One region of the Enterobacter pseudoroggenkampii genome, then DNA from elsewhere that is predicted to be linked to it. Evidence: predicted binding sites of a transcription regulator. Region 1 holds the regulator's gene; the other holds the start of a gene.

What was found. Region 1 encodes Fur, which represses iron uptake genes when iron is present. Its sites were predicted from a motif close to ATAATAATGAGAACNACTATCAA; they were not measured.
Region 2: a site for Fur is predicted at 2,641-2,663, ahead of bfd (bacterioferritin-associated ferredoxin). Genes of this name have one in related genera too.

The regions. Positions count from the first base shown of each region.
Region 1 is NZ_JAPMLV010000001.1:409,965-414,960, reverse strand. Features, by position in the region: gene seqA (replication initiation negative regulator SeqA) at 1-262, opposite strand, end outside; gene ybfF (esterase) at 446-1,219, shown strand; gene ybfE (LexA regulated protein) at 1,348-1,635, shown strand; gene fldA (flavodoxin FldA) at 1,791-2,321, shown strand; gene fur (ferric iron uptake transcriptional regulator) at 2,612-3,058, shown strand; gene chiQ (ChiQ/YbfN family lipoprotein) at 3,155-3,484, opposite strand; gene chiP (chitoporin ChiP) at 3,532-4,929, opposite strand.
Region 2 is NZ_JAPMLV010000007.1:161,616-166,611, reverse strand. Features, by position in the region: gene rplD (50S ribosomal protein L4) at 1-41, opposite strand, end outside; gene rplC (50S ribosomal protein L3) at 52-681, opposite strand; gene rpsJ (30S ribosomal protein S10) at 714-1,025, opposite strand; gene OTG14_RS21300 (prepilin peptidase) at 1,406-1,879, shown strand; gene bfr (bacterioferritin) at 1,863-2,339, opposite strand; gene bfd (bacterioferritin-associated ferredoxin) at 2,412-2,606, opposite strand; gene tuf (elongation factor Tu) at 2,786-3,970, opposite strand; gene fusA (elongation factor G) at 4,040-4,996, opposite strand, start outside.

The DNA of each region.
Region 1 (4,996 bases):
CCTTTTTCTGTTCCGCATATTCATCGGAGAGCAGCAGCTCGCGCATCGCGCGCACTTTATCTTTTGCCGGCGTCACGGCAGGTTTTGCTTGTGCAACAACGCTCGGCTGAGACACGACATCTTTGGTGACTGGGGTAGCAGGCTGTGAAGCGGCGGAAATTTTAAGCATGCGCCGTAAAATGTCGGACGCGCTCTCCCCGATATGCCGCGTCTGGCTGGCAATATACTGATAGAGTTCGTCATCAACTTCGATTGTTTTCATCTTAATCCAGTGCGATATCTTATCTGAATACAAGTCATTGGGATTATAAGGTCAAATCCCAACAGCGGATAGCGTCAAACCAGGTTGGCGGCAAAAGTCAGATTAAACTGGAACCTTGCAGCCGGGCGGCAGAATGGTCAACATGATACCCTAACCTGACATACGTAAAAAAAGAACTTTGCCATGAAATTGAATACCCGAGCGCAAACTGCACAATCGCCGAACAATAATTCTCCCATCGTACTGGTTCACGGGCTTTTTGGCAGCCTGGATAACCTGGGCGTGCTGGCACGCGATCTGGTTACCGACCACGATATTTTACAGGTCGATATGCGCAATCACGGTCTTTCCGGGCGTTCCGACGAGATGACCTACGCGGCGATGGCGCAGGATCTGCTGGATACGCTGGACGCACATAGCCTGCAGAAGGTAACGCTGATCGGGCATTCAATGGGTGGTAAAGCGGTGATGGCCCTGACGGCACTGGCCCCGGACCGTATTAGCGGCCTGGTGGTAATTGACGTCGCGCCCGTGGATTATGACGTCCGTCGTCACGACGAGATTTTTGCCGCCATTAATGCGGTCACAGAAGCGGGTGTCGCGACACGCCAACAGGCGGCTGCCGTCATGCGTGAGCATCTTGATGAAGAAGGCGTCGTGCAGTTCCTGCTGAAGTCGTTTGTTGACGGGCAATGGCGTTTTAACGTGCCGGTGCTCTGGGACCAGTACAACAACATCGTGGGCTGGAAAACCGTCCCCGCCTGGCCGCACCCTACCCTCTTTATTCGCGGCGGAAACTCACCTTACGTAACCGACGCGTACCGCGACACGCTGCTGGCCCAGTTCCCGCAGGCTCGCGCCCACGTTATTGCCGGTGCCGGGCACTGGGTGCATGCGGAAAAACCTGACGCCGTGCTGCGCGCCATTCGCCGCTATCTTGCTGATACTGCAAATTGATTAAAAAGAGAGCGACTGGAAGGCTGCAGGCGTCCAGTCGTTGGCGTGCCGTTTTTGGTGATGTATGATGGCGCGCTTATCGCCCGGGCATTAGCAGGGCGGCGTGTTTCCCCCGAAGTCTCAGAATCATGGCCAAAGAACAAACGGACCGTACGACACTAGATCTGTTCGCGAATGAGCGTCGCCCGGGACGACCCAAGACGAATCCGCTTTCGCGCGATGAACAGCTGCGTATCAATAAACGCAACCAGCTTAAACGCGATAAAAATCGTGGGCTTAAGCGTGTCGAACTGAAGCTTAACGCCGACGCCGTCGATGCGCTGAACGAGCTGGCCGACGCGCGAAATATCAGCCGCAGTGAACTCATTGAAGAGATGTTGATCGCTCAGCTTGAAACGTTACGCGGCCAGGCATAAGTCTGAAAATCCCCTTTATCGCCCTTTTCATGTAGCACAGAGTGCAGTCCTGCGCGATAGCTGTTTCCGCAGGGTTGCCAGTTCTGCTATTATTGCCCTTATCCGTGGCCGAATTGCGCCACCATACTATTAAGTTTCAAGAGGTTATTTTACTCATGGCAATCATCGGCATTTTCTTTGGCAGTGATACCGGCAATACCGAAAATATCGCAAAAAACATTCAAAAACAGCTCGGTAAAGACGTTGCTGATGTGCATGACATCGCCAAGAGCAGCAAAGAAGATCTGGAAGGCTATGACATTTTGCTGCTGGGTATCCCAACCTGGTACTACGGTGAAGCCCAGTGCGACTGGGATGATTTCTTCCCGACGCTGGAAGAAGTCGACTTCAACGGTAAGCTGGTCGCCCTGTTTGGCTGTGGCGATCAGGAAGACTACGCCGAATACTTCTGTGACGCGCTGGGCACCATCCGCGACATCATTGAGCCGAATGGCGCGGTTATTGTAGGCCACTGGCCGACCGCCGGTTACCACTTCGAAGCGTCTAAAGGCCTGGCCGATGACGATCACTTCGTGGGTCTGGCCATCGACGAAGACCGTCAGCCAGAACTGACCGCCGAGCGTGTTGAGAAGTGGGTGAAGCAGATCCGTGAAGAACTGCACCTGGACGATATTCTGAACGCCTGATTATTTCGCGGCGCAACTGCGGTTGCGCCCATGCCCCAGGTCAAACCGATTAAATTAATCGCTACAATCTTTTAACTTTTTCGCCCAGACCTGTACAATGTCTCCCTGATAAAATGTGGTTTTCCATTGAGCAAGTTTGTTGGTGATACCCCATTTTTATAAGCATATTTTGCCTGAGACTTGCAGTTTTCATTTAGCCATGGCAGTTCTATAATGAGACGCATTATCCCAGGTGCATTTTCTGTCACTTCCTACAGAAGTGAATCGTTTAGCAACAGGACAGATTCCGCATGACTGACAACAATACCGCATTAAAGAAGGCTGGCCTGAAAGTTACGCTTCCTCGGTTAAAAATCCTTGAAGTGCTTCAGGGTCCAGACAATCACCATGTCAGTGCGGAAGACCTTTATAAACGTCTTATCGACATGGGTGAAGAGATTGGGCTGGCTACCGTCTATCGCGTGCTGAACCAGTTTGATGACGCGGGCATTGTTACCCGTCATAATTTCGAAGGCGGTAAATCTGTTTTCGAACTGACCCAGCAGCAGCACCACGATCACCTGATCTGCCTCGATTGCGGCAAGGTCATTGAATTCAGCGATGATTCCATCGAATCACGCCAGCGTGAAATCGCCGCGCGTCATGGCATCCGCCTGACCAACCACAGCCTGTACCTTTACGGTCATTGTGCTGAAGGCGATTGCCGCGAAGACGACCACGCGCACGACGCGAAATAAACAAGTGTTCATACTCTGAGCCAGCCGTAAGGTTGGCTTTTTTTTGCCTAAAAAAATGCCCGGTGGCGCAGCGCCACCGGGCATGATAACAGCGAGTTACTTACTGTTATTGCTTCGAATTTCTTTCCAAATCTGGTCGCAACGCTTCGCCACTTCCTGATCGTTACCGGTTTTACGCGCCTGGATACAGGCCTGGTAATCCATTACGCGGACATTTTCCTGCGTCGCGAACTGCTCATGCGCTTTCTCTTTCTTCAGCACGTTTAGCACGCTCTGACAGGCTTCAATTTTTTCCGGCGAACCTTCCGCAGTATTAATGCAGGCGCTATATGCCTCCTTCAGGCGGGAGTCCTCTTTTGGTGCCTGAGTCTGCGCACACGCCACCAGCCCTGATGCCAGCAACGCGACGACTACGATTTTTTTCATCATATACAGTCTCCATACCGGCGGGACTCAGCCCGCCAGTGCGTTTATCAGAAGATGGTGAATGGGGCGATAACCATGAATTTCACGTCACGTTCATCCTGGAAGATGTTGCCGTAACCGCCCGCATAGCTCGGGATATCGGAGTGGTTGTCATACTGGGTGAAGTGCAGTTTGAACATCGTGCCTTTCGCGCGGCCATCCTGCAGGGTATAGATTGCATCCAGGCTGTAGGAAGACTCTTTCAGGCGATAGTTGGGATCGTAGTATGCGTCCGGTGTTGCCATATCGGCAGGTTTTGCGTCCCAGGCGTAAGCGTAAGAAGCGCCCACCGCCCAGCCAGGCAGGTTCCAGTTTTTCAGGTCGTACATTGCACCGAAGAAGACCGCTTTCTCGCCGTCGGCGTTGAAGTCTGAGCGGTTATCCCACCAGATATCAAGACGGCCGTTGGAGGAGGCGTAGGTCGGAGTCATACGCTGCAGGAAGTAGCCCTGCTGCCCTTCCGCCTTCACCCATGTGCCTTCCAGACGCAAATCAACCTGACCAACCTTGTAGCCGAAGGTGAGTGCCTGCAGCCACGCGGTGCCGTCATAAATGTCATTGACCCCACCGTTACTGACTTTATCGCGCGTACCGTAGAACTGGTAGCTGGTACTCAGCGGGCTACCCGCGACATCAAACTTATAGCTGGCCTTGGCAAAGTACTGATCGATATAGCCTTGTGCCTGACCAAATGCCGCTTCAAGCACCAGATCGTTTTTGAAGTCGTATTTCGCGCCCAGCGAGTGCAGGTAATCGACTTTGGTTTTTTTATCGTTCTGGTAGAACTTGTCCATCTCGATGTGCCAAGGCGCTTTGTACTCGTTGGTCCACATATAGGAGAAGCTCAACGCACCCGCATCACCGTAGTCAAAGTTAGCCCCCGCTTCCGCACCCTGATAGGTACCCGGCATAAAGCTCCAGTGTGGCGCTAACAGAGTCTGGCCAGTTGGCTGAATATAACCGCCGCGCGCCCATACCGGACCGTATTTAAATTTCGCCGCGGCTTTGTAAAGGCTTATACCGCTCTTATCCCCGGACCAGTCTTCATCATAGGCTTTGTTGCTGGAGGAGAAGGCGATTTCGTTCGGGTGGCCGCTGTCGCCGTTTTCCGCCATTTCAATCGCGGTAAACGCAGCAATATCCAGACCGAACATATCCGCGGCATAGCCTGACTGGAAGTCCAGGTTGGCGTTCCAGGTGGAGTGAGAAAGGTTGGTTTTGTATTTATCTTCAGTGACGTCTTTACGGTCACGCTCACGCTGCCAGTAATAAATACCGCCCGTGAGGGTAGAATCTTCGATGAAACCCGCTGCTTTTGCCTCTGGCGCAATCACAAGTCCCGACATTGCTGTCACACCGGCAATAGCCAGCGCCAGCGCACTACGTTTGCCACTGAACGTACGCATAGATTATTCCTCTTTGACGAATTAAAACGCCTGAAACGGCGTAAATAAAAAAGACCAAATGGTCAGG
Region 2 (4,996 bases), on a different contig from region 1:
ACAGTCAGCGCGCTCTGCGCGTCTTTCAATACTAATTCCATTGCTATCCCCTTACGCCTTCACAGCTGGTTTAACGATCAGGTCGCTACCGGTTGCACCCGGAACTGCACCTTTAACCAGCAGCAGGTTGCGCTCAGCGTCAACACGTACTACGTCCAGGCTCTGAACGGTTACACGTTCGTTACCCAGCTGACCTGCCATTTTCTTGCCTTTGAACACTTTGCCCGGAGTCTGGTTCTGACCGATAGAACCCGGAACGCGGTGAGACAAGGAGTTACCGTGAGTAGCGTCCTGGGTACGGAAGTTCCAGCGCTTAACGGTACCAGCAAAACCTTTACCTTTAGAGGTACCGGTTACGTCAACTTTTTTAACGTCAGCAAACAGCTCAACGCTAATGTCCTGACCTACGGTGAACTCTTCGCCTTCAGCAAGACGGAATTCCCACAGACCACGGCCAGCTTCTACGCCAGCTTTAGCGAAGTGACCCGCTTCTGGTTTGGTTACACGGTTAGCTTTTTTAGCACCAGTGGTAACCTGAATAGCGCGGTAGCCATCGTTAGCCAGATCTTTAACCTGAGTAACGCGGTTTGCTTCAACTTCGATTACGGTTACTGGGATAGAAACGCCATCTTCAGTGAAGATGCGGGTCATACCCACTTTTTTACCGACTAAACCAATCATTGTTTCAACCTCTCAATCGCTCGATGACCTGATTAACCCAGGCTGATCTGCACGTCTACACCGGCAGCCAGATCCAGACGCATCAGAGCATCAACGGTTTTCTCAGTTGGCTCAACGATGTCAACCAGACGCTTGTGAGTGCGGATTTCGTACTGATCACGCGCGTCTTTGTTGACGTGCGGGGAGATCAGAACGGTGAAGCGCTCTTTGCGGGTCGGCAGCGGGATCGGACCACGGACTTGCGCACCAGTGCGCTTAGCAGTCTCGACGATTTCCGCGGTTGATTGATCGATCAGACGATGATCAAACGCTTTAAGGCGGATACGGATTCTTTGGTTCTGCATGAGACCAGAGCTCCAATTATTTTATAAACGAAAATGATTACTCCTCAAACCCATTACGATTGATGGGAGAGTGTAACCGTTCTTACGTAGCTCCCCAATTGGGAGCATTGTTGAGTAACAAAATGAGCTACTCTGGTTCTGATTGAACCCGCCGTCAATTACGACAAGCCCGCGCATTATACGTAAATCTGGGTAAGACGCAAGTGCCGTTTAGAAATTAAGCGCCAAAGGCGCAGGATGCGTAAGAGCGCGCAACATTTCATGCAATGTATTCTGCGTCGATTCTTTGTTTCGAGCCGCTACGCATCTCCGTTTTTTATGCATTGCCGGCCAGGCCGTTTATAACGAGTATGCGCTCAAACCCGTTTGAGGCCTTTTTCATGCTAACCACCCTCCCCTTTCTGCTGATCTATCTTTCACTGACTGCCTTACTGGTACATGCCGATATTCGCTACGGTCGGCTTCCCGATAAATTTCTCTGCCCGCTGCTATGGGCGGGTCTGCTCTTTCAGCTCTGTATCCATCCTGATTTTCTGCCGAGCGCGGTGGCGGGTGCGATGGCTGGATATATTGGCTTTGCCGTTATTTACTGGGGCTACTGGTTTATCCGCCGACGTGAAGGTATGGGATATGGCGATGTGAAATACCTGGCGGCGCTTGGTGCATGGCACGGCTGGTGCGTACTGCCTACGCTGGCGCTACTCGCGGCGCTGATGGCGCTTCTTTGCATTCTTGTTTTTTCGTTAATCCGCCCTGATATGAAGGCAATAAAAAACCCGCTGCCTTTTGGGCCATTTCTGGCAGCAGCGGGTTTATGCATAGGCTGGAAGACGTTGGTTACTCTTCCACTTTAATCTGTGACTGAAGGTAGTTCTGCAGGCCAATTTTAGCAATCAGATCCAGCTCCGTTTCCAGCCAGTCAATATGGCCTTCTTCATCGGCCAGGATTTGGATCATCATATCGCGACTGACGTAGTCATGTACGCTGTCTGCGTAGGCAATGGCTTCACGGAGATCTTTGGCGCCTTCAAGTTCCAGCCTGAGGTCAGAACGCAGCATCTCTTCGACATCTTCTCCGATGCCCAGCTTGCCGAGATCCTGCAGGTTTGGAATGCCTTCAAGAAATAAAATACGCTCGATATATTTATCAGCGTGCTTCATTTCATCGATCGATTCATGGTACTCAACGTCGTTCAGACGTTTAAGCCCCCAGTTTTTGAACATTCTCGCGTGAAGAAAGTACTGGTTAATTGCGACAAGCTCATTTCCCAATAATTTATTGAGATAACTTATGATTTTAACATCACCTTTCATTATATAGTCCCTCCGCTTCCACTCATTGAAGCGTAGATCGGGCTACAGGGATGTCAAAAAAAAGATGGGCGCTTACGCTATCTCTTTGTATTCCGGGATCTGCATCAATTCGTCCTGCATGATCTCTCGCGCAGCACGTACGCATTTACCGCATTGATTTCCCACCGGAACAAATTTGCGTAGCTGTTGAAATGACTGAGGCTGAAACTGGCGAACGGCCTGACGTATTTTCTTGTCGCTTACACCATTACATAAACAAACGTACATAGAGACTCCCGTTCAAATTATGCGCAAAGTGTAAGTGAGAATGGTTATGATTACAATAGCACAAACGCCACAATACGGGACGGGAGCAGGCAAAAAATGCGAAATTTTGTGACAACGCCTGAGCGGCAAAAAACAAAAAAGGACGCCGAAGCGTCCTTTTTTTATTCGGGGATAATTAATTAGCCCAGAACTTTAGCAACAACGCCCGCGCCAACGGTACGGCCGCCTTCACGGATTGCGAAACGCAGACCGTCGTCCATCGCGATTGGGTGGATCAGAGTCACAACCATCTTGATGTTGTCGCCTGGCATTACCATCTCAACGCCTTCTGGCAGTTCGATGGTACCGGTCACGTCAGTTGTACGGAAGTAGAACTGTGGACGGTAGCCTTTGAAGAACGGAGTATGACGGCCGCCTTCGTCTTTGGACAGAATGTACACTTCAGATTCGAACTTGGTGTGTGGCTTGATTGAGCCTGGCTTCGCCAGAACCTGACCACGTTCGATTTCTTCACGTTTGATACCACGCAGCAGAACACCAACGTTCTCACCAGCACGGCCTTCGTCCAGCAGTTTGCGGAACATTTCAACGCCAGTACAGGTAGACTTCGCAGTCTCTTTGATACCAACGATTTCAACTTCTTCGCCAACTTTGATGATACCGCGCTCTACACGACCGGTAACAACGGTACCACGACCGGAGATGGAGAATACGTCTTCGATTGGCAGCAGGAATGGCTTGTCAATCGCACGCTCTGGTTCTGGGATGTAAGAATCCAGGAAGCCAGCCAGTTCGATGATTTTCGCTTCCCACTCAGCTTCGCCTTCCAGCGCTTTCAGAGCAGAACCTCGAACGATTGGGGTATCGTCGCCTGGGAAATCGTACTGAGACAGCAGTTCACGAACTTCCATCTCTACCAGTTCCAGCAGCTCTTCGTCATCAACCATGTCGCATTTGTTCAGGAACACGATGATGAAAGGAACGCCTACCTGACGACCCAGCAGGATGTGCTCACGAGTCTGAGGCATTGGGCCGTCAGTCGCAGCAACAACCAGGATCGCGCCGTCCATCTGCGCAGCACCGGTGATCATGTTTTTAACATAGTCGGCGTGGCCTGGGCAGTCTACGTGTGCGTAGTGGCGAGTCGGGGTGTCATATTCAACGTGGGAAGTGTTGATGGTGATACCACGTGCTTTTTCTTCTGGTGCGTTATCGATCTGGTCGAATGCACGAGCAGAACCACCGTAGGTTTTAGCCAGAACGGTAGTGATTGCAGCAGTCAGGGTAGTTTTACCATGGTCAACGTGGCCGATAGTACCAACGTTGACGTGCGGTTTTGTACGTTCAAATTTTTCTTTAGACACGGCTATATTCCTTACTATAGTGCTCTCCCCTGTGGAGAGAGCACGGGACTTAGGTTTTAATCCTGTGGATTACTTACCACGGGCTTCAATAACGGCCTGAGCAACGTTGTTAGGCGCATCATCATACTTCAGGAATTCCATGGTGTATGATGCACGACCTTTGGTCAGAGAACGCAGCTGAGTTGCATATCCGAACATTTCAGACAGCGGAACTTCAGCGTGGATCTTAACGCCAGTTACTTCGGATTCCTGACCACGCAGCATACCGCGACGACGGCTCAAGTCACCGATAACGTCACCGGTGTTCTCTTCAGGAGTTTCTACTTCAACCTTCATGATTGGCTCAAGCAGAACTGGTTTTGCTTTCTTAAAGCCTTCTTTAAAGGCAATAGACGCAGCCAGTTTAAACGCCAGTTCAGAGGAGTCAACGTCGTGGTAAGAACCGAAGTGCAGACGAACACCCATGTCAACAACCGGATAGCCAGCCAGAGGGCCCGCTTTCAGCTGTTCCTGGATGCCTTTATCAACGGCTGGGATGTATTCGCCAGGAATTACACCACCTTTGATGTCGTTGATGAACTCGTAACCTTTCGGGTTAGAGCCCGGCTCCAGTGGGTACATGTCGATCACAACGTGACCGTACTGACCGCGACCACCAGACTGCTTAGCGTGTTTACCTTCAATGTCGGTAACTTTCGCGCGAATCGCTTCGCGGTAAGCAACCTGAGGTTTACCCACGTTCGCTTCAACGTTGAATTCACGCTTCATACGGTCAACGATGATGTCCAGGTGCAGTTCACCCATACCAGCGATGATGGTCTGGTTAGATTCTTCATCAGTCCATACGCGGAATGATGGGTCTTCTTTCGCCAGACGGCCCAGAGCCAGACCCATTTTTTCCTGGTCAGCTTTGGTTTTTGGTTCAACTGCGATGGAGATTACCGGCTCTGGGAATTCCATACGCTCCAGAATGATCGGGTGATCCGGGTCACACAGGGTGTCACCAGTGGTCACGTCTTTCAGACC